3 regions of the Pelagibaculum spongiae genome follow, and region 3 is predicted to be linked to each of the others. Evidence: predicted binding sites of a transcription regulator. Region 3 holds the regulator's gene; each other region holds the start of a gene.
The links. The regulator sigma-54, encoded in region 3, starts transcription at its own class of promoters, with help from an activator protein. The targets are predictions, from matches to a motif close to TGGCACNNNNNTTGCTNT.

Region 1 (10,210 bases), 220 kb from region 3:
GGCTTGTTTTACATCGAGCAACATTTGTTGCAGATTCTCAATGAAGGTATTAATACCCTGTGCGATTTGCCCTAAGTCATCGCGGCTATCAACTGATAATCGACGGGTTAAATCACCTTCACCACGCGCTAAATCTTGAACGACTGCTTTTAAACTGATAATTGGACGATATAAAACATTGAGCACCATGGTGGTAAAAAACACCCCCATTGCGGTAAACAATAATGTCATCCATATCATGCGGGTCGCTTCTTTGTCTAACTGCTGATAGAGCACTGCTTTGTTAACAGTTACTAGCAGTTCCCAGTGCTGGCCATTGCCTAGGGGAATGTCACTGAAAAAGCCAATTTTATTATCGCCATTCATGGTGTATTCAACGCTACCAGATTTCTGGGAAAGCATTGCTCTCTCTAAATCTGCCAGTTCGTTGCTTAAACCAGAAAGGGTGCCTTGTTTTTTTACTGAGGCAAAATCAGCCAATGCTTGACCATTTTGGTCGAATAATAATGCATAACCTCCATCAAACTGAATTTTCTGAATTTTTTCCGTGACAGCTTCAAGGCTGATGTCTGCCAATACCACACCAGAGAACTGGCCATTTTCTGTAAAAGGCTTACCAATACTAATTACGCTTTTTTTGGTGGTGGCATCAATATAAACATCGGTGATAATTCGAGCGCGAGCGTTTTTTGCCTGAATATACCAAGGTCGAGTTCTAGGGTCGTATGCATCTGGATTCATTCTGCCATTTTTGCTTGAAATTGCTTGGCCATTTTCCCATCCAATATAAGCGTCTTCTAAATGGCCAGATTCAACTATTTGATGGGCATTTTGAATGATTGCTTCAGGATTTTTAACCTGACTGAGGTAATTGCTAGCAGCATCTACCAGACGATTTTTTTCATCAATCCAGCTGGCAATACTCTGTGCTTGAGAATCGAGCACTTGTATTGAATAGTCATTGGCTGCTTTTGAAATGGATTTTTCAATTCCGCGATAAGCCATAAAGTTGGTAGCGCAAAGTGACAACATAATGGCCAGACCGACACAGCAATAAATTCGTGCCTTAAAGCTTAGATTATTCATTCAATAGGTCACTCGGGTTAAAAGCAGGGCGCCAGTACGGCAAGAGATTTTGTCAGCAATTTAACGATTCTTTTACTGGGAAAGTATTACTTACGTCAATAAATTACGCCCGATATTGAAAACATGTCACGTTATTGTCAGCGATCAATCAACAGATGTTAGCAAATTGCTGCTAAGTAAAATTAGTTGAATCTTTATGTGTTACTTATCGTAAAGGTAAAGCTGAAAAAAAACGGACCGAGGCCCGTTTTATAGCGTTTGAAAAAAAGTTTTACCGGCTAATCTAATTTAAATTTTCCGATTAGCTGTTCCAATTGCTGATTGGTGCTAACTAAGTTTTCAACGCATTGTCCAGTTTCACCACCACGAGAATTTAATTCAACAACAATGTTTCGAATATTAACTAAGTTTCGGTTAATTTCATCGGCGACTGCACTTTGTTCTTCTGCTGCGGTGGCCACTTGAATATTCAAATTGTTGATGTTGGAAATGGTGTGATTAATGGTTGTTAGGCTACTGGTCACTTCAGCGGTACTTTCTGCTGTGCTTTGACAAGATTGTCGAGTGCTGCCCATGGCATTTTCAACTGAAGATGAAGCCTGATTAAGCTGATCTAGCATGCTATTAATTTCAGCGGTGCTTTTTTGAGTTCTTGCTGCCAATGCGCGAACTTCATCGGCAACGACTGCAAAGCCGCGCCCTTGATCGCCAGCTCGAGCGGCTTCGATTGCCGCATTTAATGCCAATAAATTGGTTTGCTCTGCAATATCACCAATTACATTTAATACTGAGCTAATTTGCAAAGTATCTTGATGCATGGTTTGGATGCGCTGGGCCATATGGTCAACTTGTTCGACTAATGATTGAACATTATCAACCGCGTGATTGACTACTTTTTGTGAAGCAGATGATTCTTCAGCCGCTTGCTGAGTGTGGCTAGCGGCATCGGCGGTGCTATTGGCAACACTTGACGCAGTAGCGCTCATTTCAGTGACGGCAGAAACGACCTGCTCAGTTTCACTGCTATGGCGATCTAACACCTGCTGGTTTGCTTGAGTAATATTACTGATTTGATCGATATTGCTGGCGATTGAACCAGTGGATTGGCAAACTTCCTTCAGCATCGATTGTAAATTACCAATAAAGGTATTTACGCCTTGTGCAATCTGTCCAAGATCATCTTTACTAGTGACTTTTAAACGACGAGTTAAATCACCTTCGCCACCCGCTAAATCTTGAATCATTTGCTTTAAGACTAAGATAGGGCGATAGAGAATGTTTAATACTAAAATCGTAATCGCAACGCCCAAAATGGTAAAGCCAAGCGTTGACAGCAGCATAAAGCTAACCGCTTCATTTAACTCTTCGTAAACTACTTCTTGGTTAACGGTAACCAGTAGCTTCCATTTTTTACCATCACCCAATTCAATGTCGTTAAAGAAGCCGACTTTATTATCGCCATTTAATTGATACTCTAAGCTGCCAGAGTTTTGGCTGATCATCGCTTTTTCTAAGCTTCGCAATTCTGGGTCTGAACCACTTAAAGAACCGTCTTTTTTAACGCCGGCGAAATCAGCCAGTGCTTTACCTTTTTGATCGAATAAAAGGGCATAGCCACCTTTAAACTGAATTGATTGCACTCGTTTAGTAATTTCAGCCAGGCTGATATCGGCTAAAACAGAACCGGAAAACTGACCATTAATAATGATTGGCATACCAATGCTCATCACATTATTGCCGGTGAGAGCATCTGCATAGACATCAGTTACTACTAGTTGGCGGGTTTGCTTGGAATCGGCGTACCAGGGGCGAACTCTTGGATCGTAACTCGAGGCATCAAGCAATCCTTTCTGGCTGGTATAGGCGCTGCCATCTTCATAGCCAATGTAGGCTTCTTCTAATTGGCCGGTCACCACCATTTGCCGAGCATTGGCAATAATCATTTCGGAAGATGGATTGTTAGCAAGAAATTCTGCTGAGGCAGTGACTAGGCTTTGTTTGGCTCTTATCCAGGCAGATATTGCTTTGGCTTGTGAGTCGAGTACCAACATCGAGTAGCTATTAGCGCTACTGGCAATATTTTTTTCGAATTCTTTATAAGCTAGATAATTGGTAGTCGACAGGGAAAGCAAAATTGCCATTCCCACACATAAATAGATCCTAGCTTTAAAACTGAGATGAATCATAGCCTGCTCTCTGATGTGCCCTGATAACAAGTTATCGGCTTTAGGACCTAACAACTTGAAAGCAAAACAGATGAACGGCGACAAAAAAATACCGCTTTTGCGGCAAACAATCGTTTGTTTCAATCGATCATAAGTGATAAAACACAATTGTAATCAATATTTAGTTTCAAGGATTCGCTTAGCTATCGTTTGATTAAAATTATTTTATTTTGGTGTTAGTAGCTAGTTCGTCTGGTATGACCATTTGATAATTAAAATTGGATGTGAAGCTTATTAATGAGTTAAGCCCATCTCGCAGATTCAGATCCCACTCAAATTTTCATATTGATTCCTGTTTTGTAGTGCTGAAGATCAAACTGATAAACCCGCTAGCGTTGATTCACTAATTAGATTTCGATAATGCATAGGTTGTTTTGAACACTAATGCGATAAAGTTTTAAGTTGTTGTTTGTTATTGGTTATTTATTTAATTTTATTTGGTTTTTCCTAGCTGGCACGCAAATTGAACTGTATCTGGCAAGCGAGACGCTCCTGGTTCCTTGCATATTTGATGGACTCGGTAGGGAGCTTTCTCAGCGTCGAACGTATCGATTGTGTTGAGCGTATCGACTGATTTTATTAATTATCAGATTAAGGGAAACCCATCATGTCCGATTTAGCTAAGTTGCTTGAACAGATTGAATCACTGGATTCTGAGTTGCACCTGAAAGATTTCTTGCTGACTTGGGAGCAAACCCCGCAAGAGTTAGAGCAAGTGCTGCTGGTTGCAGATGCCTTGCGTGAAATGCGTAACCAGAATATTTCCAGCCGTGTATTTGACTCTGGCCTAGGTGTTTCTTTGTTCCGTGATAATTCTACCCGGACACGTTTTTCTTATTCCTCAGCATGTAATTTATTGGGCTTGGCAGTTCAAGATCTAGACGAAGGCAAAAGCCAGATTGCTCACGGTGAAACTACTCGTGAAACAGCCAATATGATTTCTTTCTGTGCAGATGTTATCGGCATTCGTGACGATATGTATCTTGGTCATGGCAACAAGTACATGCGTGAAGTAGCTGATGCATTGGACTTCGGTAAAGAAAATGAAGTACTGGCCCAGCGCCCTGCATTAGTTAACCTGCAGTGCGATATTGACCACCCAACTCAGTCAATGGCGGACTTGGCATGGTTAAAAGAGCATTTCGGTTCTTTAGAAGCATTAAAAGGCAAAAAGATTGCAATGACTTGGGCGTATTCTCCAAGTTACGGCAAGCCACTGTCAGTTCCTCAGGGCATTATCGGTTTGATGACTCGCTTTGGTATGGATGTGACGCTGGCCCACCCAGAAGGCTATGACCTGATTCCTGAAGTCGTTGAAACCGCTAAGCACAATGCTGAGGCCAGCGGCGGTTCTTTTACTCAAGTAGCCAGCATGGAAGAAGCATTTAAAGATGCCGACATTGTTTACCCTAAATCCTGGGCGCCATATCAGGTAATGGGCGAGCGTACAGAATTGTTATATGCCAATGACCAAGAAGGGCTGAAGCATTTAGAAGAGAAATGTCTAGCACAAAATGCCCAGCATAAAGATTGGCATTGCACCGAAGAAATGATGAAGCAGACCAAAGACGGTGAAGCTTTATATATGCATTGCTTACCAGCAGATATTACCGGTGTTTCTTGTAAAGAAGGCGAAGTGACTGAAGGCGTATTTAATAAATACCTAGTAGACACTTATAAAGAAGCGGGTTGGAAGCCATTCATTATTGCTTCAATGATCTTTAACCGTAAGTTTGCTGAGCCAGCAAAAGTACTGAAAGAGCTAATCGAGCGTTCACAAAAGCGTGTAGAAGCGCAGTAATTGTTGATCGGTGTTCCGGTCTGCCTTTTTAAGGCAGACCGGGGTTTTAATCCCGGGTACTTTGGGAGTTCAGGAGCTTAAAAATGGCGCAGTATCGCTGTAATGAATGTCACACTCACTATCCAATCTCAACTGATTTGATGCTTTGTCCTGCTTGTAAAAGTAAGCAAAAAGTAAATGAACCACTGCGTGGTGTATTAGAAGTTGATTTTTCTGTTAAAGGAAAAAGTGATTTGTCTGGTACTTCATTGAGTGATATTCGTGATTGGTTACCTGTTTCTAAACAAAGCTTTGCCCCCATCCCTGTTGGCAATACGCCGATGTGGTCACCGACTCGATTGAGTGAATCGCTTGGGTTAAATAATTTATTTATTAAGGATGATGGTGCTAACCCAACTAGTTCGTTCAAGGATCGTGCATCCTGGATGGTTTCAGCATTTGCTAAAGAAAATGGCATTAATGAAATTGTGTTGGCATCCACCGGTAATGCGGGCTCATCCATGGCCGGTATTGCAGCAGCATCAGGTCAGAAGGTTACCTTGTTTCTGCCAAAGGCTGCACCAGCAGCAAAAATGATTCAGGCGCAACAATATGGTGCCAATTTAATTCTGGTTGACGGTAATTATGACCGGGCTTGCGAACTCGCGCTGGATTACAGTAATAAATTTGGTGGCATGAATCGAAATACTGCTTTTAATCCGATGACGATTGAAGGTAAGAAAACCGTTTCCATTGAAATGGTCCGTCAATTGGAAAAAGCACCTGACCATGTTTTTGTAGCGACGGGCGATGGTTGTATTGCTGGCGGTGTTTACAAGGGTTTCCGTGATTTAATCGAAGCGGGTGTAATTGATGAAATGCCGATTATTTGGGTGGTGCAATCATCTAATAGCGATGCCTTGTGTATTGCGATGGAAAAAGGGCATTTCGAAAAAATTTCTGCCACCACGATTGCCGACTCAATAAGTGTTGATGTGCCAGCTAATGGCTATCAATTATTGGGTTATTTAAAGCAATACGATGGGCGCTGTATTCGAGTGGCAGATGACGCCATTTTAAAAGCGCAAAAGTATCTATCTGAATCGAGTGGACTGTTTTCAGAACCAGCAGGTGCAACGGCGTTTGCTGGTTTGTTGGCAGTAAAAGACCAGTTGCCAGCTGACAGCACAGTTGTAGTTTTGGCAACCGGCAATGGACTTAAAGATGCGGCTACCGCAGCGAAAGGTAATCCACTATTACCTGAGCCAATAGGCTCAATTAATGAGTTACTGGTAAGCGAAGCCTGAAAAGGTATTTCGGTAAAAGCATTAATTATTAAGCGTTAATTGTTAATCAGTATTTAAGTTTTGAGGTGAATCAAATGAGCGATAAAAAAGTCATTCCTTTTTCTGAAGTGCTAGAGAAAGCTAAAGGTTACCGTGCTGATATGTCAGCGTTTTTGCGCGATATGATTCGCATTCCTAGTGAATCTTGCGATGAAGAAAAAGTTGTATTGCGCATTAAAGAAGAAATGGAAAAGGTTGGTTTTGACAAGGTTGAAATCGATCCAATGGGCAACGTATTAGGTTATGTGGGCCATGGTGAGCGGATTATTGCGATGGACGCACACATCGACACAGTCGGTGTTGGTGACCAATCACTGTGGAACTACGATCCCTATGAAGGTTTTGAAGACGACGAAATCATTGTAGGTCGTGGTGCATCAGACCAAGAAGGCGGCATGGCTTCAATGGTTTATGCCGGTAAGATCATTAAAGATTTAGGGCTGGAAGATGATTATACGTTAATCGTTACCGGTACCGTTCAAGAAGAAGATTGTGACGGTCTTTGCTGGCAGTACATTATCGAACAAAGCGGTATTAAGCCTGAGTTTGTAGTGTCTACTGAGCCTACCGATGGCGGCATCTACCGCGGTCAACGTGGTCGGATGGAAATTCGTGTTGAAGTGAAGGGCGTTTCTTGTCACGGATCTGCGCCAGAACGTGGTGACAATGCAATCTTTAAAATGGCTCCAATCCTTAGCGAAATCAAAGTGCTTAGTGAAAATCTAGGTGATGATGAATTCTTGGGTAAGGGTACTTTGACTGTTTCAGAAGTGTTTTTCACTTCACCAAGTCGTTGTGCGGTTGCAGATAGCTGCGCTATTTCAATTGACCGTCGCCTGACTGCAGGTGAGAGCTGGGAAGGAGCGCTGGAAGAAATTCGCGCATTGCCAGCAGTACAAGCGGCTCAAGGTGAAGTGACCATGTACAACTATGATCGCCCAGCATACACAGGTCTAGTTTACCCAACTGAATGTTACTTCCCTTCATGGGTGATTCCATCGGATCACGTAGTGACTGAAACACTGGAAGACAGCTATCGCTTGTTGTTCGACAAAGAACCTCGTACTGATAAGTGGACCTTCTCTACCAATGGCGTATCTATCATGGGTCGCCATGGTATTCCTTGCATCGGCTTTGGCCCTGGTAAGGAAGCAGAAGCGCACTTCCCTAACGAGAAAACTTGGAAAGAAGATTTGGTTACTTGTGCCGCTATGTACGCAGTTATTCCGCTGATGTATTTGGATAAAGCGTAATCGATCTGGTTAAAAACAAGATCTGACTTAGGCATGATTCACCCGACTCAGAATGTTTCGAGTCGGGTGTTTAATCCCAGAGGAAAAATTATGTCAGCCGCAGAAAAAAACGCTCAGATTAATAGTGATAATAACCTGGCGAAAGAGGGCGGTAAGTGCGCCACTTTAATTAAAAATGCAACTTTGGTTAATGCTGATAGTACCAGCCATGTCGATATTTTAATTGAAGACGGTAAGATCGCCGAAATCGCGCCATCAATTTTTCGGCCTGATGCCGAGCAGATCGATGCATTTGGTAAATATGTAATGCCCGGTGGCATCGACGCTCACACCCATTTCAATATTGATGTGGGGTTGGCGCAAAGTTGTGACGATTTTGAATCAGGCACAATTGCGGCAGCCTGTGGCGGCACCACTACGATTATCGACCATATGGGCTTTGGCCCTGAAGGTTGCAATCTCCACCATCAATTAGCACGTTATCATGCTTTTGCAGCAGATAAAGCAGTGGTCGATTACAGCTTTCATGGCGTCATTCAACATGTTGATGATTCGATTCTTGATGAAATGGAATCGATGGTACTTCAAGAAGGTATTTCCAGTTTTAAACTTTATTTAACTTATAAACACAAGCTTAACGATGGCGAAGTGCTTCGTGTGCTTGAACGGTTAGGTCAGCTGGATGCCTTAGCCTGTGTTCACCCAGAAAATGATCAAGCAATTAGCTGGTTGCAGCAGAAATATATTTCCCAAGGAAATACTGGGCCAATTTATCATGCATTAAGCCGCCCACCAGAATGTGAGGCAGAAGCGATTGCTCGGATGATTAATTTAGCAGCAATTGCCGGTAATGCACCTTTGTATATTGTTCATTTATCTAATGGTCCCGGACTAGATTATATTCGGTTATCCCAGCAAGAAGGTCAGCCTGTTTTTGCTGAAACCTGCCCGCAATATTTAACCCTCGATATCGGCCGTTATAACGAGCCGGAAATGGGTGGTTTGAAATATATTATGAGCCCACCATTGCGCGATATGGATCACCAGAACAGCTTATGGCAAGGCTTGCAAGATGGCAGTATTTCTACCGTTGCAACCGATCATTGTAGTTTTACTTTCGAACAAAAATTATCGGGAAGAAATGATTTTAGAATGTGTCCCGGTGGTGCACCAGGTGTTGAAACGCGCATGCCGCTGATGTTTTCTGAAGGGGTCATGAAAGGCAAGCTGGGCATTAATCGTTTTGTCGATATAACCAGCACTCGACCTGCTAAATTATTTGGATTATATCCACGCAAGGGTGTGGTTCGTGAAGGCGCAGATGCTGATTTAGTGATATTTGATCCAGACCGCTGTGTTCGCATTACTCAGCGCCATTTGCATGGAAATAGCGACTACAGCCCATTTGAAGGTATGGAAGTTCGTGGTTGGCCAGTTCTGACTATGGTACGTGGTCAGATTGTTGCTAAGGATGGACAATTTGTCGGTGCTCCAGGGTATGGCGAGTTCTTAAAACGCTCGGGTTTGCCAGAGGAATATCACTTCTTTCAAACAGCTTAGTTCAAGGTAATAACTGATATATCATGCGTTTCCAGCTGCCAGTCCTTGCTCTTATTCTCATTGTGAGAGGTTAGAATGAGTAGTAAAGGGTAGGCAGCTGAGAGCGTATTTTTTTTGTAGTTTATTTATCGCATTTTGATATTTTTTCACCATTAGAAATTAACAAGACAACTGCAATTCTCAATATATATTTGCAGATTGATCAAACGATTGTCTGCCAGCTATTTGTCATGGTTCACGCCACTAATTAATACCACCAATTAATACCTTTTATACTTATAGAAACCCTTTGGCACTGTTTTTTTTAATTTTAAAAATAGCTAAGAGGCTCAGGAATTTGAAATTGTCTCGGACGTTGTAGGTTTGATGAGTGTTAACGAAATCAGACATCTGGCGATAGATTCCAAAAGTGTCTGATTGCGTCGAAGGCTTATCAAACCTACCCACAACCTAAAGTTCGACACCTCGAAAAACAGGGTGTTTATTATATTTTGAAGCCCTAAGAAGTTGGTATGGATGATGCATTGAATCATGCAATATCAAGTGTAGGGGGCAACACTGAAATGATTAAATTTCAGCTGCTTTTACTACATGAATTTTAAATTAAAAATAGATCTTAAAATCACAGACATCAGACGTGTTTGACAAGTCTGAATGATTTTAAGAGCGTTAGAGGTGAATTATGCTGGTTGTTGTAGCTTTAGGTGGAAATGCCATTTTACAGCGGGGCGAGCCGTTGGAATGTAGCGTTCAACGTGAAAACATTCGGACTGCTGCTCGTTCTATTGCCAAGTTGGCAGAGAATCATCAAGTGGTTTTAACCCATGGTAATGGACCGCAAGTGGGTTTGCTGGCATTAATGAATGAAGCTTATAGCGATGTAGCTCCTTATCCACTGGATGCTTTGGGTGCCCAAACTCAAGGCATGATCGGCTTTATGTTCGAGCAAGAACTGCGCAA
Region 2 (10,210 bases), on a different contig from region 3:
CTTAAAGGTATTGATGGACATTATGGTGATCAGCGCAAAACAATTATTTTCGGTTTTGGTGCAGTTAGCCGGGGCGCGATTTATGCGCTGAAAGCACATGGTTTTAGAGATATTACTATCTGTATTCAACGTACAGAAGATGAAGTTCGTGAAGAGGTCTTGGATTGTAACTACGTGAGAGTCCGAGCCGGTGAAGAAGGTGAGGCCCGTATGGTGGTAGTAGAGCATGACGGTACCGCAAGACCGCTGACAGAATTGATTAGTGAAGCTGATATTATTGTAAACGGCACTTTTCAAAATACTAAAAGCCCAACTGACTTCGTTACTGAAGCAGAAAGTGGCTGTCTTAAACCGCATAGTCTGATTATTGACGTCAGTTGTGATGAAGGTATGGGATTCTTTTTTGCCAAGCCAACCACTTTTAAGAATCCGATGTTTAAGTATCAAAGCATTGATTATTATGCGGTTGATCATACGCCTAGCTATTTGTGGGAAAGTGCAACCCGGTCTATTTCAGCGGCGTTAATTGTTTACTTGCCAGCAGTACTTGCTGGTCGAGAATCTTGGCATGAAAACGAAACAATTCGAAGAGCAATTAACATTGATTGTGGTGTGATTAAAAGCAATGCTATTTTGTCATTTCAACAGCGTGAAGCTGAATATCCACATGCTTGTATCAACCCAGAAAAAAATATTGCTTCTGATAATGTTGTTTGAAGATATTTGCGATCAAATAGGCTGAGGCAGTGTTGCTAACACTACTTGTAACGACATGATTATTGCCGTGAAATGATCTGTCAAAATCGTGCAGTGCAAAAAATAAATCAGTGTTAGTTAATCTAAAAAATTCAGTCTCAGAGCTTTGCTGCTCCAGCTAATATTGTTTAACAATTAACATTAGCTGGGGTAGTCGCTGGTAAAAATATCGAGTTATCCCACACAGTTCAACTCTTGCTAACATCTTGATGAAAAATGCTATTCTCAAAATAACATTAGAGAATAGATATGTTTAATTTCTATTACTCTCCAGTCAGTTAACTATTATCAGGTCTGATTGCTAATCAATTATCTCAAAAGTACATTCAGGATGTTGTTATGAATTCGTTAAGTGAACGTTCAGTTGATTGCCCCTATTGTGGTGAAAAAATTGATGTGTTGATTGATTTTGAAGACATAGGCAATCAATATGTTGAAGATTGTCAGGTTTGCTGCAAGCCTATTGTATTTTCAGTTTCCGCCTTGGAAGATTCGTTAGAGGTATTGGTTCGCAGTGAAGATGATGCTTGATGCTTGATGCTTGTGTTTAATGGCCGTGCCAAGTACGGCAGAATGAAACCTTGCAGATAGCAACAAACTTTTGTTATCAAGCGATCCGGCTATAGCGAATGTTGGTTCTACAACTACATAGATGATTGTTTAAGGAGATATCCAAGTGCAATACAAATGTGCCTGCTGTGGAGAAACGCATGATCACATGCAAGATTTAACATTCGACCAGCCAGAGCATGCTCAATCCATTGCTGAAGAAGAACGAGATGCACGAGTTATATTGGATTCTGATTTGTGTGCGATAGACAAGCAACATTTTTTTATTCGTGCTGTTTTACTCATCCCTGTATTAGAAAGTGAGGAGCATCTTGGGTTTGGTATTTGGATTTCCCAAGAGAAAGCGCATTTTGCCAACTACCTAGATAATTATGACACTAATGAAATTGGCCCTTTCATTGGCAGTCTGGCAAATGAATTAAAGTATGACGGTATTTCAACGCTCAGCCTAAAAACCATGGTCCACTTCCAAGGCAGTGGTCAGCGCCCACTAGTAGTATTGGATCAATCAGACCATCCATTGTATTTGGCCCAAGAAAGCGGCATTACTATGGATCGAGCTTGGGAAATAACTCATGATTATCTTGGCTGACTGGTTCAATAATCAGTTGTATCTGCGAACCATTGCCAAAGGTTCGTCTATTTAACAACCAGCACATTTCATTTAATAAATAACACATTGAGTTAAGAATATGTCTAGTGAAGTAAAACCGGCGGCGTTATTTCTTTATGTTGATAATATACCCGCTGCTTTAGATTGGTACCAGAAAGCGTTCCCGCGTGCGCAGCGTAATTATGTGGCTGAATTTGATTTTACTGTTTTAGATATTGATGGGTTTCAATTAGAAATGGTGCCTTCAGATAGCAAAGTCGCAGCGGGTGCATTTGGTACGGTTCTGTATTGGTCGGTTGAGGATTTAAGCATCGCAATGCAGCAATTTGAGCATTTAGGCGCTAAGCTGTATCGCGGTCCGATGGCAATTGAAAACGGCCTAGGTATTTGTCAGTTCAAAGATCCCTTTGGTAATTTGATTGGTCTACGTGGGCAATATCAATAACAGTCTGGCTAGCTCCTAGTTTAATTATGATCACCGCCAAATCTTCGCATTAGCTACTCGGTTTATGCGTCAAAAAAACCTTCCGCGCTTATTAAATTCCTGTAAATCAATTTGTTGGCAGTCTTGGCACGCTTGTTGAATATCCTTGGTTAGTCTGTCGGAATTTCGACTTCAGGGATAATGGAAATGAGCGGTATCGAAACCAGTCCAATGCTAGCGCAATTGCGAAATCTGCAAAGCCAGGTTCATCAGGTTAACCCTGGTCCAAAGGCAGTTGCTGGATTAAGCGAGCAAATGGGCCTTCAAGGGCTGACTGGGCAAGCACCAGCGATACAAAAAGCTGATTTTAGCCAGCTGTTTTCCCGGGCGATTAATAACGTCAACGACATTCAAAAACATTCCAACATGACCGCCACCCGCTATGAGCAGGGCGATCCTTCAATTGATATTGGGCGGGTGATGCTGGAAAGCCAGAAGTCTTCTTTGGCTTTTGAAACCACTCTTCAAGTGCGAAACCGTCTGGTTAGCGCATATCAAGACATCATGAACATGCCAGTGTAATGGGTAGTAACTAATGGCGGATTCAACTGCAGCAGCCACTGCTGACACTAATATTCAAGCGGGCTCGCCCGCGCCTGATCGCAAAATTCCATTGCCAGGTTTTTTAGGAAAACTGGCGGCGTTGTGGACTGGTATTTCCGAGCTGCCAATTTTACGTCAATTGGGGTTGATGGTTGGTTTAGCTGCTAGTGTCGCTTTAGGCGTAGCAGTCGTTTTATGGTCGCAGCAGCCAGAAAAAAGAGTGTTGTTTACTCGGTTAGATAATCAGCAAATGACCGAAGTAATGGATGCGATGGAAAGACTTCGCTTCCCTTATAGCGTTGATCAATCAACTGGGTTTTTAATGGTTGATGCTGAAAAGCTGCAAAGTGTTCGTTTAAAACTGGCGGCTGAAGGTGTGCCATCAACACCCACTACTGGTTTTGCAGCAATGCAGCAGGAAGAGTCTTCGCTGGGTACTTCAATGTTTATGGAGCGTAAGCGCTATATGCATTCGTTGCAGCAGGAGCTGGCAACCACTATTACCAGTTTAGATGCGGTAAGAAGTGCGCGTATTCACCTAGCGGTGCCACGTGATGCGGTATTTATTCGTGATCGTCGTAAGCCCAGTGCTTCTGTAATGCTTGATTTAATTAGCGGCCGTCGACTTGAAAGATCTCAGGTTCAAGCGATCGTTAATATGGTTTCAACCAGTATTCCTGAATTAACTGCCGATAAAGTGACGGTGGTTGATCAACGCGGTCGCTTATTGTCATCCGATATTGAAAAAGATCCATTAGAAGTTTCTGAGCGCCAGTTTGATTATCGAAAAAAAGTAGAGCAAGCCTACATTGAGCGAATTCAGGATATTTTACGGCCGGTTTTAGGTGATAAAGCGTTTAAAACTCAGGTAACGGCTGATATGGATTTTTCTTCGGCAGAACGGGCAGAAGAAAAATATAACCCGAATCAGTCGGCAGTTCGTAGTGAGCAATGGAATGAAGAAGAAAAAGTTGGCGATAGTCTCAATGGAGGCATTCCAGGTGCATTAAGCAACCAACCTCCCGGTGGTAGTGTTGCGCCAGAACAGGCTGCTGCTGAGGGTGCTGAGGGTGCAGTAGTTCCACTTAAGAAATCTCGACAGGGAACCAAGAACTATGAAGTGGATCGTACTGTCAGTTATGTACGCGGCCCTGTCGGCTCATTAAGTCGTCTATCAGTGGCTGTAGTCATCGATGATTTTAAACAAATCGTTAATGGCGAAACCCAGCAGACTGCACTGACTACCCAGCAATTAGATCGAATTACCGCACTGGTACGAGATGCGGTTGGATTTAGTCAAAATCGTGGCGATAGCGTCACAGTCATTAATACCGCTTTTGCACCATTGCCCCAAGAAATAATTCCAGAAGCAGCACCTTGGTATCAAATGTTATTAGACCCAAGTGTGATGCGTTATTTGTTGGCATTGTTAGTGGTTTTGATTCTGGTGTTTGGTTTGCTGCGGCCTGTAATGCGCGGTCTGGCAGGCGATACCAATAAATTACCGGCAGAGCACGAATTAGACCCCGATTTACTGGATGAAAATGGCGATTTACGCGATGACAAAATTACCTTAACCGGTTCAACCGACCTGCAATTACCGGCGCCAGAAGATAGTTATCAAGCGCAATTAAATGCAATTAAAGCGCTGGCGATGGATGACCCAGGTCGAGTAGCCATAGTGCTGCGCCAATGGATGAAGGAGGGCGAGTAACATGGCTGAAAATGAACTGGCAACGAGTGATGCTACAGGGCTTGATGCAATTAAAGGCATGGCTGGCGTAGATCGCGTTGCGCTATTGCTGATGACGATTGGTGAAGAAGGCGCTGCTGAAGTAATGAAGCAGTTTGAGCCCAAAGAAGTACAACAAATTGGTATCGCGATGGCCAGTTTGAAAGATGTAAAGCGCGAAGCGATTTCGGGTGTTTTAGATGCATTCATGGCCAATGTTGAAGGCCAAACCAGCCTCGGTATGGGCTCGGATGAATACATTAAGAAAATGCTGACTCAGGCGCTGGGTGAAGAAAAAGCCGGCTCAGTGATGGATCGAATTCTGATTGGTGCCAACACTAAGGGACTAGATACCTTGAAGTGGATGGATGCCCGCCAGGTAGCAGATATTATCCGTTACGAGCACCCGCAGATTCAGGCAATTATGGTGGCTTATTTAGAGCCAGACCAAGCAGCAGAAGTGTTGTCGTTCTTCGGTGAAAAAGTCCAGTTGGATATTGTGCGGCGAGTGGCTTCATTAGACACCATTCAGCCAATTGCACTGCAAGAATTGAACGACATTATGGAAAAGCATTTCGTCAATGGCAGCGCTGGTGGACAAACTTCTGGCATGGGTGGCGTCAAAACTGTGGCGGATATGCTGAACTTCCTCGATTCAAGTATGGAAGCGCCATTAATGGATGCGATCCGTGAAATTGATGAAGAGCTTGGCGTTCAGATTGAAGATTTGATGTTTGTCTTTGACAACATTGGCGACATTGATAGCCGCGGTATTCAAGCACTGTTGCGTGAAGTTGAATCTGAAACGCTGGTGCTGGCCTTGAAGGGTGCAGATGAAACCATTCGCGAGAAAATCTTCGGCAATATGGGTAAACGTGCGGCTGAATTCTTGCGTGAAGATCTGGATAACAAAGGGCCTGTTAAACTGTCTGAAGTTGAAGGTGCGCAAAAAGAAATTATTTCGATTGCTAAACGTATGGCAGATTCTGGTGAAATTACACTCGCTGGTAAAGGCGAGGAGATGCTCTGATGCTGATCAGCAACAAAGAGCAAACCTCAGGTGTTATCGCTGCTGAAGATGTCACTGAATTAACCAGTTGGGATTTGCCCTCAGTTAATGGCCCGGTAGTGGAGAATTGGAAAGATCAGCAGAAAGAACAGCTGGTTCAGGCGCGTTCTGAGTTGGGTCTCAAACCGGCGGTTAATCAGATACAACAAAAATCTGTGCAACAAAAAAAACAGTTGCAGCAATCAAAAATCCGCCAGCAGATAAAAGACGTGCGTCAAAACGCCAGTAAAACAGGCTTTAAAGAAGGGCTTATTAAAGGTAAGGAAGTTGCTTTTGAAAAAGGCTTTCAGCAAGGCATGGGGCAAGGTTTAGCTCAAGGTATTGAACAGGGGCGAATGCAAGGTTTAGAGCAAGCTCAAGCAGAGCAGCAGCAATTGTTGCAACAGCAGCGAGTCGAATTTTCTCAGCTGATAAGTAGCTTGAAACAAGGCTGGTTGTCAGGGTCAGATGCTACTAATTCAAATTCGCAGCTTGATCAATTGCAGCAAGAAATTTTGCAAATGGTTGACTGTATTTCTCGCCAGGTAATTGGCCAACAATTAAAAATTGCGCCGGAACAAATTTTGGCCGTAATTCATGAATCATTAAAGCTGCTAAACCAAGCAAAAAATGCTCAGTCAGATGAACAGCCGGTCACTATTTATTTACATCCCCAGGACGTCGAATTAATTCAGCAATTAGCGCCGGCAGAAGCCGCCAATTGGGTTTTGGAAATGGATCCGGAGATTACTCGCGGCGGCTGTCGTGTATCTCGAAATGTATCTGAAGTCGATGCCACTTTAGAGCAGCGTTATAGCGCTATCGCCGCCAGCTTGCTTGATTCTTCTGGAGCGCTTTAATGCAAGATTTAATTAAAAAGTTACAGGCTCGCCGTCAAGATATTGAGTCGAGTAAAAGTGGCTTGCAAGTGAGTGGGAAATTAACTCGCATGGTTGGTTTGACTCTGGAAGCACAAGGTTGCGTTAGCCCGGTGGGTAGTCGTTGCAAGGTCGAGTCTGCCTCGGGCGAATCATCGATGGCTGAAGTAGTTGGTTTTGATACCAATAAATTATTTTTAATGCCAATTGGACCAATTGAAGGTTTAACACCCGGCGCAAAAATTATTCCTACTGGAGAAACTGCATCGGTTCCGGTGGGCGATATGTTGTTAGGCCGAGTATTAGATGGCGCAGGTAAACCGCTAGATGGAAAAGGTCCATTAATCGGCGCCCAAAAAGCTTCGCTAACCGGTAAGCCGATTAATCCATTAGGCCGGGCACCAATTGAAAAACCACTCGATGTCGGAATTCGGGCAATTAATGCTTTGTTAACGGTCGGGCGAGGCCAGCGGATGGGGCTTTTTGCCGGTACTGGCGTTGGTAAAAGTGTTTTGCTTGGAATGATGACTCGCCATACCGAAGCCGATGTGATTGTGGTTGGGCTGATCGGAGAACGTGGCCGAGAAGTTAAAGAATTTATTGACCATATTTTAGGGCCTGAAGGTTTGCGCCGCTCTGTAGTGGTTGCTGCTCCGGCCGATGAATCCCCTTTAATGCGTTTACAAGGCGCCATGACCGCGACCGCAATTGCCGAATATTTCCGTGATCAAGGCCTGAATGTGTTGTTGCTAATGGATTCTTTAACCCGATTTGCTCAGGCACAGCGCGAGTTAGCTTTAGCGATTGGTGAACCGCCTGCTACTCGCGGTTATCCGCCTTCAGTATTTGCCAAATTACCGGCGTTGGTAGAAAGAGCCGGTAACGGGTTGCCTGGTGGTGGATCGATTACTGCGATTTATACCGTACTCACTGAAGGCGATGACCAACAAGATCCAATTGCCGATTCGGCGCGGGGTATTTTAGACGGTCATATGGTGCTATCGCGGCATTTAGCTGAGTCGGGTCATTATCCGGCAATTGATATTGAAGCCTCGGTTAGTCGGGTAATGAACCAAGTGGTTACACCGGAGCAGCAGCAGTTGGCTTTGCAGTTAAAAAGCATGTTCAGTGCCTGGAGTCAGAGCCGTGACCTGATCAGTGTCGGTGCTTATAAACAGGGCAGTGATTCACAAGTCGATCAAGCTATTGCATTAATGCCGAAAATTAAAGAGTTCTTGCAGCAAGATTTTAGACATTCATCCAATTTTGAACAGAGTAGCTCACAGCTTCAGCAGTTAATGAATTCAGCCAGTTAATTTTGATGGGTCGAGCATAAGCTAGGGCAATGCTATACGACCAGAAAAGGAGTTATTTTATGAGCGATGGTTTAGAAACCTTAATCGATCTGGCAGAAGATCGTAAAACACAGGCGCAGCGGCAATTGGGTGATGCACGAACCGTAATGGCGAGTGAGCAAGCCAAACTGAATCAATTAGAAGGCTTCGCTGACGAATACCGTGAGAGCTTCAATTTTCGTGCAGGCTGTGGCATGAACCCACAAAAGCTGATCGCTTACCGCCAATTTCTTAACCAGCTACATACCGCAGTGTCACAACAGTCGGATCATTATCAAGCCAGTGATTTGCGAGTTAATCAGTGTGTGGGTGATTTACAAGATAAGCGTAAGGATTATGAAAGCCTTAACTTATTACGCCAGAGACGTCGGGATACCGTTGTGAAAATTGAAGTGAAAAAACAGCAAAGAGAAGCTGATGATTTTGCAATGCGGCGCTTCCGTTCATTTGCAGAAAGTGAGTAGTTGTCTGTTTTTCGGCGTATTTGGTAAAAAGATGTGCGCTAAATTACGATTTTATCTGGCCAGACTGTAATCTGCTGCCATAATTCACTTTATATCATAGGGATATGTTCACCTGCGGGGATGCACATGATAGGGCAAAGTGAAATGCAGCATCTGGACAATGAGGTTCTGGATGAATTGCAGGATATAATGGGAAAGGATTTTTCTCTGTTAATTAGCACTTTTGTTTCTGACTCTTTGCACAGATTTGAATCTATGCGAGATCATTGGGTTGCAGGTGATATGGTTGCCTTGTCGAGAGATGTGCATAGTTTAAAAGGCAGTAGCAGTAATGTAGGTGCAGTCTCATTGAGTGAATTTTGTCAGCAGCTAGAAGTTCAAGTTAAGGCCGGTGAAATGGATTCAATTGAAATGATTCTGGATATGATTGGTAAAGAGCGATCAACAGTTTGCCAGTTAATGGAAGTTTTCTTGTAAAGTTTTAAAAAATGAAAAAACATCGAATTTAAAAAAGGCAGCTAAAGGGCTGTCTTTTTTGTGTCTGAAATATGACTTTTTAACAAAAGTCAGCCCTTTAGTACCGCAAATAGTACCGAAAATAGTGCCGTAAAATTGTCATTATTATCTTGGCACACTCCTTGCTCTGTAACCCACATAATACGGTTCAATTGACTTTTATTGCTGGTCAGCAAAAGTGAGGCAAGGGTGCTTAATTCTGTCACGGCAGTTGCGGCTGCTGAAACAAGCCCAGAAATTAAAAATACGACCAATGCTACTGAAAGCAGTGGGCGATTTTCCGATATATTTCAGAATACTGCAAAAGAAGCTTCTACAACGACAGCAGGGGTGAATGACGCTGAGTTTGCGGATACAGCTTCAGGTAACAACGACACAATCGAGGTATTGTCCGGATCAGCAGAAAATGAAGCGCATGATTTACTAAAAATATTAGAAGCTGAAGAATCCACTGAGACAGTTGAATCGTCAGAGGATATGGCGCTTGATGGGATGGATGAAATAAATCCGCTATTAAATCTACTTCGGCAGTCTCGTGACATCAGTAAGTCAGAAAATAAACAGATATTATATGGTGAAGCTGCAAAGTCTGAACAAACAGTTGCTTTATCTGTTTTGCAGCAAAGTCGCTTAAAAGACAATTTATTGACGCAGACAAAGAATGAAGCAACCAGTGATGTTGGTGGTATGGGGTTTTCTGCCAAAGCAAAGAACGGTGATTTTTCAGCTGAATTAGATGACTTAAATTTAGATGGCTCGGCTAAAAAAGAATGGTCTGGTTTGGATTCAGAACTAAAGCTGAAGTCTGATAATAATGAAAAGTCATTAGATCTAAAGCCATTACTGGATCAAATGAAATCTGCCGCTGACGCTATTAAATTATCAGCATCTTCTGCAGCAGTAACTGGGGATCTATCGCTAGAGGGAGCTGGGCTTTATAGTCAACCTTCATCAGTGACTGCGTCATCTCAAGCGCTCTCTAGTCAATCATCTGTTGAAGGTAGCCCTTTGCAAATGCACGCCGAACCAAAAGCCATTGCTAGTCAATTAAATGACAAAATTATGGTGATGATGGCGCGCAATATGCAACAAGCTGATATCGAGATACATCCATCCGAATTAGGACCTTTAAGAATTCGAGTTGAAATGGATGGTGATCAAGCCAGTTTGCATTTCACTGCACCTCATATGGCAACTAAGGAAGTATTGGATCAAGCGTTGCCCCGTTTAAGAGAATTGTTCGACCGTCAG
Region 3 (10,210 bases):
CTGAGTCAAAATCAATTTTGGTGATTTCACCTACTTTGACACCAGCAATAGTGACAGGTGCCCTAATTGCTAAACTTCCAACATTTTCAAAGCGAGCAGAAACTGAGTAAGCAAGACGATCTTGACCAAACGCAAGGCCACTGATTTTTAGCGCGATAAACACTAATGCAGCAAAGCCAATAATTAAAAACAGACCAACGGTAAACTCTTGACCACGGCTTCTCATTAAGCCAATCCTCCAAACATCACGGCAGTCAGTATAAAATCCAACCCCAAAATAGCTAACGAGCCGTAGACCACTGTTCTTGTGGTTGCTCGACCAATCCCTTCCGAAGTCGGAATACAATTAAATCCTTGAAACACAGCAATCCAAGTAACTACAGCGCCGAAAACAATACTCTTTATCGTGCCGTTTAAAACATCATCACTCCAATCGACTGCCTGCTGCATGTTGCCCCAAAAGGCACCACTATCTATTCCCAACCATTGCACGCCCACTAGATAACCGCCCATTACACCAACACTGGTGAAAATAAACGTTAGCAGCGGCAATGAAATAAAACCTGCCCAGAACCTTGGTGCAATCACTCGTTGCAATGGATCAACCGCCATCATTGCCATCGAAGAAAGCTGCTCTGTTGCCTTCATTAAACCAATTTCAGCAGTTAATGCCGAACCAGCACGACCGGCAAATAATAAACCAGCAACTACCGGGCCTAATTCTCGAACCAGCGTTAAAGATACCATCGGCCCTAACGCTTCTTCAGCACCAAACGATACCAAAATAGTGTAGCCCTGAAGCCCGAGTACCATGCCAATAAACAGCGCTGAAACAATAATAATCAGTAACGATAAAACACCCACTGAATATAATTGCCCAACCAACGCAGGAAAGCCGCTACGCGGTTTGGGTACTCTGAAAATGGATTGGGCGAGAAAAATACCTGCACGGCCTACTGTCTCGATCCAGTCACTACCAGATCTGCCAACGCGTAAAATATGATCCAGCATTACGCTTTACTCCCGGCCAATAAATCTTTGGCAAAATCTTCAGCCGGAAAATGAAATGGCACCGGACCATCAGGTAAGCCCGTCATAAACTGCTTAACCCTCGGCGCATCATTATATTTCAATTCTTCAGGGGTGCCTTGGCCAATCACTTTGCCATTGGCAACTAAGTAAATGTAATCAGCAATTGAAGCTACTTCTGGCACATCGTGAGAAACAATTACTGAAGTAAGTTGCAATGCATCATTTAACCGTTTGATCAGCGTAACTAGTACGCCCATTGAAATGGGATCCTGACCTACAAAAGGTTCGTCATACATAATTAACGCCGGATCCAATGCAACCGCTCTGGCCATTGCAACCCGGCGAGCCATACCACCAGAAAGTTCGGTTGGCATTAAATCCCTAGCACCGCGTAATCCCACCGCATCTAGTTTCATTAACACTAAATCACGAATCATATTTTCTGACAGATTGGTGTGTTCACGGATAGGAAAAGCGACATTTTCAAAAACAGTTAACTGACTAAACAATGCACTGCTTTGAAACATCATCCCCATATCACGCCGGATATCAAATAGCTGTTTGCGCGTCATATTAGGCACAGACAGCCCATCAATTGATACATCACCAGAATCCGGAGTCAGCTCACCACCGATAATCCGCAGCAAGGTAGTTTTACCCGTGCCACTCGGCCCCATAAAAGCAGTAATTTTTCCGCGACGGATATCCATATCGATTCCGTCATAAATAATGCGATTGCCGCGAGAGAATTTTAAATCACGAACTTCAATCAGATTGTCGTTCTGTTGAGTCATTTACAATATGCCACGCTTTCACTGTACTAAAGTTCACATTAGTTTCTAACTCGGTGAAAATCAGTACAAAATCCATAAAAAAAACAAAATCCCATACCTCGGGAAGATCGCAAGTTTGTCCGGTCTGACAGCCGTGGTCAATAACCAATATGAATTAAACAGTTGCATCTTTGGTGCACTCTTCTTACATTGCCGCCATTATTGTTAAAGCTCGAAATTATGATTACAGCAATTTTACTCACACTCGCAGGTTTGGTTTTACTCGGTTGGAGTGCTGATAAGTTCATCGGCGGTGCCGCTGCAGTTGCCGCTTTATTAGGCATATCTCCAACACTGATTGGCTTGACCATCGTCGCTATCGGATCTTCTGCTCCAGAGATGCTGGTCGGTGTTATCGCGGCTAGCGAAGGTGCTGGCGATATTGTGGTCGGCAATGTTATCGGCTCCAACATCACTAACATTGCCTTGGTTCTCGGCTGTTCAGCGCTAATCGCACCATTAACTACCGATAACGCAATATTAAAACGTGAAATCCCACAGCTATTACTCGTCACATTGCTAGCTGCGGGATTATTAGTAGATGGCCACCTTGATCAACTAGACGGCACGATTCTTTTTGTTGGCTTGGCCGTGTTTATGATCTGGCTAATTCGCCAAGGTATGCAGCAGAGCAAAAGCGGCAAAGCGCCTGAGGTTGATATGCCTGATCCGATGCAACCAAAACAGGCATGGTTTTGGTTAGTTGCTGGCATGATTTTGCTGCCGATGGGTTCGAAAATGCTAGTTTCTGGCGCGGTAGACCTAGCTCGGCTAGCCGGTCTTAGTGAACTTTTAATCGGCTTAACCATTATCGCTATCGGTACCAGCTTGCCGGAATTAGCTGCCGCAGTGTCCAGTGCAAGAAAAGGCCACGGTGAAATGGCGATTGGCGCAGTGGTCGGCTCGAATATTTTCAATATTCTTGCTGTATTGGGTATTCCCGGCCTGATCAGCCCATCTAATGTCGCCAGCGAAGCTATTTATCGTGACTTACCGGCAATGGTGGGCTTGACGCTATTGCTTGCTCTGTTTCTAATGCACGGCAGACATCGACAGCAGCTTAGCCGTCGACAAGGCGCACTTCTTTTAAGCCTGTTTATTGGCTATATGACTTTACTGGGATTCCAAAGCGTTAGTTAACTGAATTCCTATCGGAGAAATACCCATGACTCAGCAAGAACAGTTTTTAGCGCTTGGCCTAGCGGTTATTCGTACCGAAACTGATGCCATTGCAGCACTCCAATCAAGAATCGATCAGGATTTCGGCAAAGCCTGTCAGATTATGCTCGAGTGCAAAGGCCGTGTTGTCGTAACCGGCATGGGTAAATCCGGCCATATCGGCGGAAAAATTGCAGCCACTTTGGCCAGTACCGGCACTCCGGCATTTTTTGTTCATCCGGGTGAGGCCAGTCACGGCGACCTTGGCATGATTACCCGCCAAGATGTGGTATTGGCACTCTCCAATTCTGGCGAAACTTCTGAAGTCATCACCTTGTTGCCACTGATACAGCGAATGAATATTCCTCTTATCAGCATGACAGGCCGACCAGAATCAACTTTATCTCGCCGCGCTAGCGTCAATTTGAATGTGGCAGTCGAAAAAGAAGCCTGTCCATTAGGATTAGCGCCAACATCCAGCACCACTGCCACTTTGGTGATGGGCGATGCACTGGCGGTCGCGCTTTTAGAAGCCAAGGGTTTTACTGAAGAAGATTTTGCTTTTTCTCATCCTGGCGGCAGCCTCGGCAGAAGATTACTGGTTAAGGTCAGCGATTTGATGCATACCGGCGAGCGGATTCCATCAGTACCTGAAGATGCCTCGTTAAAATATGCCGTGATGGAGATGACCAGCAAAGGCCTAGGTATGACTGCAGTGGTTGATGGAAAAAATCGGGTGCTGGGTATTTTGACCGATGGCGATTTACGCCGAATGCTAGACGATCAATTAAGCCTGAGTAACACTCAAGTATCTGAAATTATGACGCCGAACTGCAAAACTTTAGATGCCGAAGACCTAGCAGCCAGCGCACTGCAATTGATGGAACAGCATAAGATCAATTCATTTTTAGTGACTGATCAGCAGAAACAACTGGTCGGTGCCTTGAATATGCATGACTTACTTAGAGCGGGAGTTGCCTAATCAACACTCGAACAACCATTCAAACAGCAACTACTGATGCACCAAAAAAAAATCTTGGTTGCTTGTTATGAAAAAACGATCATTTACTACTGCGGCGGTTATTGCTGTGATAGCCGCTGGCTGGTATTTCAAGCCAGCAGCTATCGATACAGTGATCCTGGACCGCTCGGCGCAGCCTGAAGTGGTTCAAGAAATGCAGCAATTTCAGCAAATCCGACTCAATAGCCAAGGACGGGCAATCGATAACTTGTCTGGTAAATCGTTACAGCAAATGCAAGATGGCTCCAGTCAAATTCAGGCACCAGAAATCAAAAGCAGCCAAGGTTGGTTAATCCAGGCTGACATTGCTCAGATAGAACCCTCAAGCGATGAATTTACCTTGAGCGGTAATGTTGTGATGTCCAGCACCAAAGATTTTGGCTCTGCCCTGAAAACCGAGCAGTTGCGCTATTTACAGCAGCAGCAACGTGCACAAACTGATAAAGAAGTTACAATAAGCGGCGACCAATACCGCTTGGCCGGCCAAGGGATGCGAATTGACCTTGAAGCTGGCACCATGCAGCTCCTTGCCAACACCCGGGGAAGATATGAAATATCCGGCAATCCTGTTGCTGATGACTCTACTCAGCCAACCAGCCGCCGCCCTTAACAGCGATTTTGATCAACCGATACAGATTCAGGCCGATAGTTCTTTATTAAATCAGGGCCAGGGAATCGATATTTATAGTGGCCGTGTTGAATTAAGCCAGGGCTCTCTATCCCTGACTGCTGATGAGTTACGCATTCACAAAAACAGCAACGGTAACCTCGATCGCATTGTTGCGATTGGCGAGCCTGTTTACCTACAGCAACTCAACGAACAGCAAGAAACCATTACCGCAACAGCAGCAAAGATTGTTTTCCAGTCTGTCAAAGGTGTGATTGAGCTTTCTGAAGACGCGCAACTGATTCATCCGGGTAATGCGATAGTGAACGCACAGCAAATCACTTACGACAGCCGAACTCATCAGGTTCGCTCCAGTGGCGGCAAAGATCCAGGCGAACGCGCCACCATTATTTTGCAGCCCCAGAGCTCACAACTGAATTTGGTGCCTAACAACAATAGCGATACATCAACTACCTCTGAGCCAAACAACGCCGAATCTTTAAATCAAAATGAGAGCAGCAATGCAGGTTCTTAAGGCGCAAAACCTGGCCAAAAAATACGGCCCTCGCCAGGTGGTTGCCGATGTCACTATTGAAGTAAAACCAGGCCAAATTGTCGGTTTACTCGGCCCCAATGGCGCTGGAAAAACCACCTGTTTTTATATGATTGTTGGCTTAGTACCTTGCGATAGCGGCAAGGTTATTCTGGGTGATGAAGATCTGACTGGCATGCCGATGCACCATCGCGCGCGCCGTGGTATTGGTTACCTACCCCAGGAAGCATCGATATTTCGCAAGTTGTCGGTCGAACAAAATATTAAAGCGATTCTCCAACTAAGAAATTTAACTGCCGCTGAAGAACGTAAAGAACTCGAACATTTACTGGAAGACTTCCAGCTGACTCATATTCGACATTCTGCTGGCATGGCATTATCTGGCGGAGAAAGGCGTCGGGTTGAGATCGCCCGTGCATTAGCGGCAGCACCTCAATTTATTTTGCTTGATGAGCCCTTTGCTGGTGTCGATCCTATTTCGGTCAATGACATTCGAAAGATCATTCAACAATTACGCGACCGCGGCCTTGGGGTATTAATTACCGACCACGGTGTTCGTGAAACCTTGTCGGTATGTGAACATACTTATATCGTTAGCAACGGCCATGTAATTGCCGAAGGTGATGCAGAAACGCTAATGCAAAACCCTCAAGTTCGACAAGTCTATCTCGGTGATGATTTCAGTCTTTAATAGCTGCGATCTAACCATGATCATCGATACCGTCGGGGCAGCATCCAACCAGTAGATTATTGATCATCTGATAATCGTTGTTTTTTGCTGCATCAACTGTGTATTCCGCTAAAAGCAACCCCATTTCTTACTATATGCAATTTTCATGACACAGTGCTTTGAAAACCTTATATTTCAATGCCTGAATCATAAAAATGACTAACGTGCAAGCTTGCTGAAACGCACCGAAAAAGGTAACTTTCAGTCATTGCAGTTTATGCGGGATCAGCATGAAACCTATGCTACAACTTCGCGTCGGCCAAAGCCTCAATATGACGCCCCAGCTGCAGCAGGCGATTCGCCTTCTTCAGTTATCTTCACTCGACCTACAAAGTGAAATTCAGCAGAATCTCGACAGCAACCCAATGTTGGAGCTGACCGAAAATGATGCTGAACCATCGGTCAATGCTGAAGCAGACGCTGCCGAAACCGCGCAAAAAAATGAATCTGAGAGCGCCATTGATAACTCGGTTGATTTGAGCGCTGCCACAGAAATTCAACCAGATTTGCCGGTCGACACCCAATGGGATGATATCTACCAAAGCTCATCACCTTCTAGCTCTGGCCTTTCTCGCTCTTCCGCCCAAGACAATAGCGACTTTGAAAGCAATGCCGCTGCCGATGAAGATCTACAAAAACATTTGTCATGGCAAAGTTCGGTCGCCCATTTCAATCCTAAAGATGAATTGATTGCCGAAGCAATCATTGAGTCAATTGATGAGCAAGGTTATCTGCAGACCAGCTGCCAAGAGATTCTCGATACGGTCAATCAACAATTGAAAGAGCTGCTCCCTGCAGATGAATTAGAATTGCTGAACTTGGATGAGATTGAAGTGATTCGCCATCGTATCCAACAATTTGATCCGATTGGCTGTGCTTCTATCGATTTGCGCGATTGCTTGATGGTCCAGTTAAAACGGCTCGATTCAACTATCCCTTCACGCGCCGATGCGATCAATATTGTTGACCGCTACATGAAATTACTCGGCAGCCGGGATTATCGTCAATTAATGCGGCTAGCTCGTATCAAAGAGCCACAACTCAAACTGGCGTTGGAATTAATTCAAGGGTTAGACCCAAGACCGGGTGGCAATATCGCGACGAATAACACCAGCTATGTGGTGCCTGATGTTTTTGTCAGCAAGTGCAATAACCGCTGGATGGTAGAATTAAATCCGGATACGGCACCAAAAATTCGAATCAACGATGGCTATGCCTCTTTGATTCGTCGCGCCGATAACAGCCGCGACAATTCATTTTTAAAAGATAATTTACAAGAAGCCCGCTGGTTCTTAAAAAGCCTTGAAAGCCGCAATGAGACACTACTCAAAGTGGCTACCGACATTGTTCAACACCAACAAGGTTTTCTAGAATATGGCGATGAAGCAATGAAACCATTAGTGTTGCACGACATCGCAGAATCGGTAGGAATGCATGAATCAACCATCTCTCGAGTCACTACTCAAAAATTTATGCATACCCCTCGCGGGATTTACGAACTAAAATATTTCTTCTCAAGCCATGTTAATACCACCAGTGGTGGCGAGTGCTCTTCTACTGCGATTCGTGCCTTGATTAAAAAGCTGGTTGCTGCAGAAGATGCCAAAAAACCACTGAGCGATAACAAAATTGCCGAGCTATTAAAAGAACAAGGTATCAAAGTTGCCCGACGCACTATCGCTAAATATCGGGAATCTTTATCGATACCACCCTCCAATGAAAGAAAACAATTAATCTGAACAGGAGCAGAAGCTATGCAACTGAACATCACAGGGCACCATTTGGAAGTTACTCCCGCGTTGCGCGAACACATTGAGGAAAAACTTGATAGAATCCGCCGCCACGGATCCAAGATCAGTAACACACATGTTGTCTTGAACGTTGAAAAAGGTCGCCATACGGCTGAAATTCAAATGAACGTAGAAGGCGCTCAACTAGTTGCCAACTGCGAATCAGATGACATGTACCGTGCGATAGATTCGATGACCGATAAGCTTGATCGTCAGATAATCAAGCATAAGGAAAAACACTTACAACATAATCATGGGCAGGGGCATTAAGGCCTCTGACACTGGAAGCAATGCAGTTAATTGATATTCTGACGCCTCAGCGTACTCGTTGTGGCGTAACAGGGGTTAGCAAGAAGCGAGTACTTCACTTAGTGAGTGAAGTACTCGCCGAAACACGCCCTGAAATTGATGCTTTAAATGTTTTTGATCATCTAACCAAACGTGAAAAACTTTCTAGTACTGGGTTAGGAAATGGCGTTGCTATTCCCCACGGCCGTTGTGATTGTATTGAAGACATTTTGGCTGTGCTGATCAAAACCGATGATCCAATCGATTTTGACAGTCCAGACAGAAAACCGGTTGATCTAATATTTGCTTTGCTAGTGCCAACACAAGCCTGTGATGAACATTTGCAAGCCTTATCAGCATTAGCCCAGTTACTTGATAGCGAACAAACCCGACAAAAACTGCGTGCCGCCAGTGATTCAAAAGAACTCTATCGGCTGGTATGCGAACTGGACCAACCGAGAGCGAGTGCATGAGTCAATTGCTGATAGTCAGTGGCAGATCTGGATCCGGCAAAAGTATTGCTTTATCGATCCTTGAAGATCTCGATTATTACTGTGTCGATAATCTTCCTCTGGCACTGGTTCCTCAGCTGACTCAACTCATTGAACAGCAGCATAGCTATTCAAAAATTGCCCTTGGTATCGATAGCCGAAATCTGGCTGAAGATTTTTCTTGCTACCAACAATTGCTGGAGAATTTACAAAGCCAAGGTACCGAATGCAGCACTTTGTTCTTGGACGCAGAAGACGCCGTTTTACTAAAACGCTTTAGTGAAACCCGTCGTAAGCATCCAATGTCGAGCGAACAAATATCTCTAACCGAAGCAATCAATCTGGAGCGACCGCGGTTAGAGCCTATTGCCGCCAGCGCCAGTTTTCGTATTGATACCAGCCACCAAAGCATCCATCAGCTGCGCAGTGAAATTAAAAAAAGATTAGCTGATACGGGTGGTGAAACTATGGTGCAATTCTTATCTTTTGGATTTAAAAAAGGCTTGCCTAGCGATGCCGATTTTGTATTCGATATGCGCAGCCTGCCAAACCCACATTGGGTACCAGAATTGCGGCCACTCACCGGACTAGATGAACCGGTAGCTAATTACTTATCCAGTCAGCCAGAGGTTCAGCAGATGCTGAATGACCTGCGCAATGTACTTAAAAACTGGATCCCATCGACCGTTGCTAGCAACCGCAGCTATTTAACCATTGCTATAGGTTGTACTGGCGGACAGCATCGTTCGGTGTTTATCGCCCAAACACTCGGCAAGGAATTCGCCGACTTGCAACATTGCAAGGTCATGATTCGACACAGGGAACAAAATCCATGAACAGCCTAACCAGCAGCATATCTGTGGCACTTTGTAATCGTAAAGGTCTCCACACTCGAGCAGCCGGCAAACTAGTGGCCGTTGCCAGTCAGTATGATTCATCACTCAAAGTAAACTTTAACGGCCGCTCCGCCGATGGCCATAGCATCATCAACCTGCTCACTCTCGGCGCGCCGGTAAACTCAGTATTAGAGTTGGTTGCTTGCGGTGATGACGCTGAACCTCTGCTAAAAGCAATTCATCAGTTAATTGCCTCTGGCTTTGACGAGCAGGAAGAAACCTCTTAAAGCAGCATCCAGAGCTTTCGAATCCTCAACGGATGCTCTATCATTACGCCGCGCGAGCTTGACGCAGTAAACCGCATTATAAGTCAGCGTTTCGGGGCTTTGCCAAGGTATTAAATACACCCATTGGCATGACCAACCTGGATCAATATCCAGGATCCCCGATCATCTTGCCCTAGTCACAAATCGGCCTTACCAGAGCCAGCATCCGGGGGATTAACTGTGCCGGAAAGCATCGAAAAGCAGGATCTACAGCTTCAACTTCAGGCAGTACATGAAGCCCTGGATTCGGGCGCGGCTAACCATGCCCGTCAGTTGCTCGCTGGTCTGGACAGTAGCGAAGTTGCCCACCTACTGGAATCTATGCCAGGCAAACCCCGCAAAGTTTTATGGGAATTGCTCAGCGAAGACTTCCAGGGTGATGTACTGCAATACCTGGGCGATGAAGTTCGACAAAGCTTCCTCAGCCGAATGCAGCCAGATGAAGTCGCTGCGGTTATCGAAGGCCTGGAAACTGATGACATTGCAGACATCCTGCAAGAATTACCGGATCAGGTTTTCCAACAAGTTTTGCTGTCAATGGACGA

Region 1: the regulator sigma-54 is predicted to act here: its motif matches at 3,764-3,781, upstream of ygeW (knotted carbamoyltransferase YgeW).
Region 2: the regulator sigma-54 is predicted to act here: its motif matches at 2,509-2,526, upstream of fliE (flagellar hook-basal body complex protein FliE).

The regions. Positions count from the first base shown of each region.
Region 1 is NZ_QDDL01000001.1:355,165-365,374, reverse strand. Features, by position in the region: gene DC094_RS01575 (methyl-accepting chemotaxis protein) at 1-1,086, opposite strand, end outside; gene DC094_RS01570 (methyl-accepting chemotaxis protein) at 1,365-3,227, opposite strand; gene ygeW (knotted carbamoyltransferase YgeW) at 3,919-5,112, shown strand; gene DC094_RS01560 (threonine synthase) at 5,196-6,398, shown strand; gene DC094_RS01555 (YgeY family selenium metabolism-linked hydrolase) at 6,473-7,690, shown strand; gene hydA (dihydropyrimidinase) at 7,781-9,250, shown strand; gene arcC (carbamate kinase) at 9,933-10,210, shown strand, end outside.
Region 2 is NZ_QDDL01000007.1:80,608-90,817, reverse strand. Features, by position in the region: gene DC094_RS15770 (N(5)-(carboxyethyl)ornithine synthase) at 1-717, shown strand, start outside; gene DC094_RS15765 (CPXCG motif-containing cysteine-rich protein) at 1,096-1,287, shown strand; gene DC094_RS15760 (DUF2199 domain-containing protein) at 1,433-1,918, shown strand; gene DC094_RS15755 (VOC family protein) at 2,019-2,384, shown strand; gene fliE (flagellar hook-basal body complex protein FliE) at 2,571-2,945, shown strand; gene fliF (flagellar basal-body MS-ring/collar protein FliF) at 2,959-4,680, shown strand; gene fliG (flagellar motor switch protein FliG) at 4,682-5,728, shown strand; gene DC094_RS15735 (FliH/SctL family protein) at 5,728-6,606, shown strand; gene fliI (flagellar protein export ATPase FliI) at 6,606-7,940, shown strand; gene fliJ (flagellar export protein FliJ) at 8,000-8,443, shown strand; gene DC094_RS15720 (Hpt domain-containing protein) at 8,570-8,920, shown strand; gene DC094_RS15715 (flagellar hook-length control protein FliK) at 9,149-10,210, shown strand, end outside.
Region 3 is NZ_QDDL01000001.1:573,037-583,246, forward strand. Features, by position in the region: gene mlaD (outer membrane lipid asymmetry maintenance protein MlaD) at 1-226, opposite strand, end outside; gene mlaE (lipid asymmetry maintenance ABC transporter permease subunit MlaE) at 226-1,011, opposite strand; gene DC094_RS02525 (ATP-binding cassette domain-containing protein) at 1,011-1,826, opposite strand; gene DC094_RS02530 (calcium/sodium antiporter) at 2,046-3,005, shown strand; gene DC094_RS02535 (KpsF/GutQ family sugar-phosphate isomerase) at 3,031-4,005, shown strand; gene lptC (LPS export ABC transporter periplasmic protein LptC) at 4,073-4,654, shown strand; gene lptA (lipopolysaccharide transport periplasmic protein LptA) at 4,593-5,186, shown strand; gene lptB (LPS export ABC transporter ATP-binding protein) at 5,173-5,895, shown strand; gene DC094_RS02555 (RNA polymerase factor sigma-54) at 6,165-7,673, shown strand; gene hpf (ribosome hibernation-promoting factor, HPF/YfiA family) at 7,689-7,994, shown strand; gene ptsN (PTS IIA-like nitrogen regulatory protein PtsN) at 8,015-8,485, shown strand; gene rapZ (RNase adapter RapZ) at 8,482-9,339, shown strand; gene DC094_RS02575 (HPr family phosphocarrier protein) at 9,363-9,626, shown strand; gene mgtE (magnesium transporter) at 9,846-10,210, shown strand, end outside.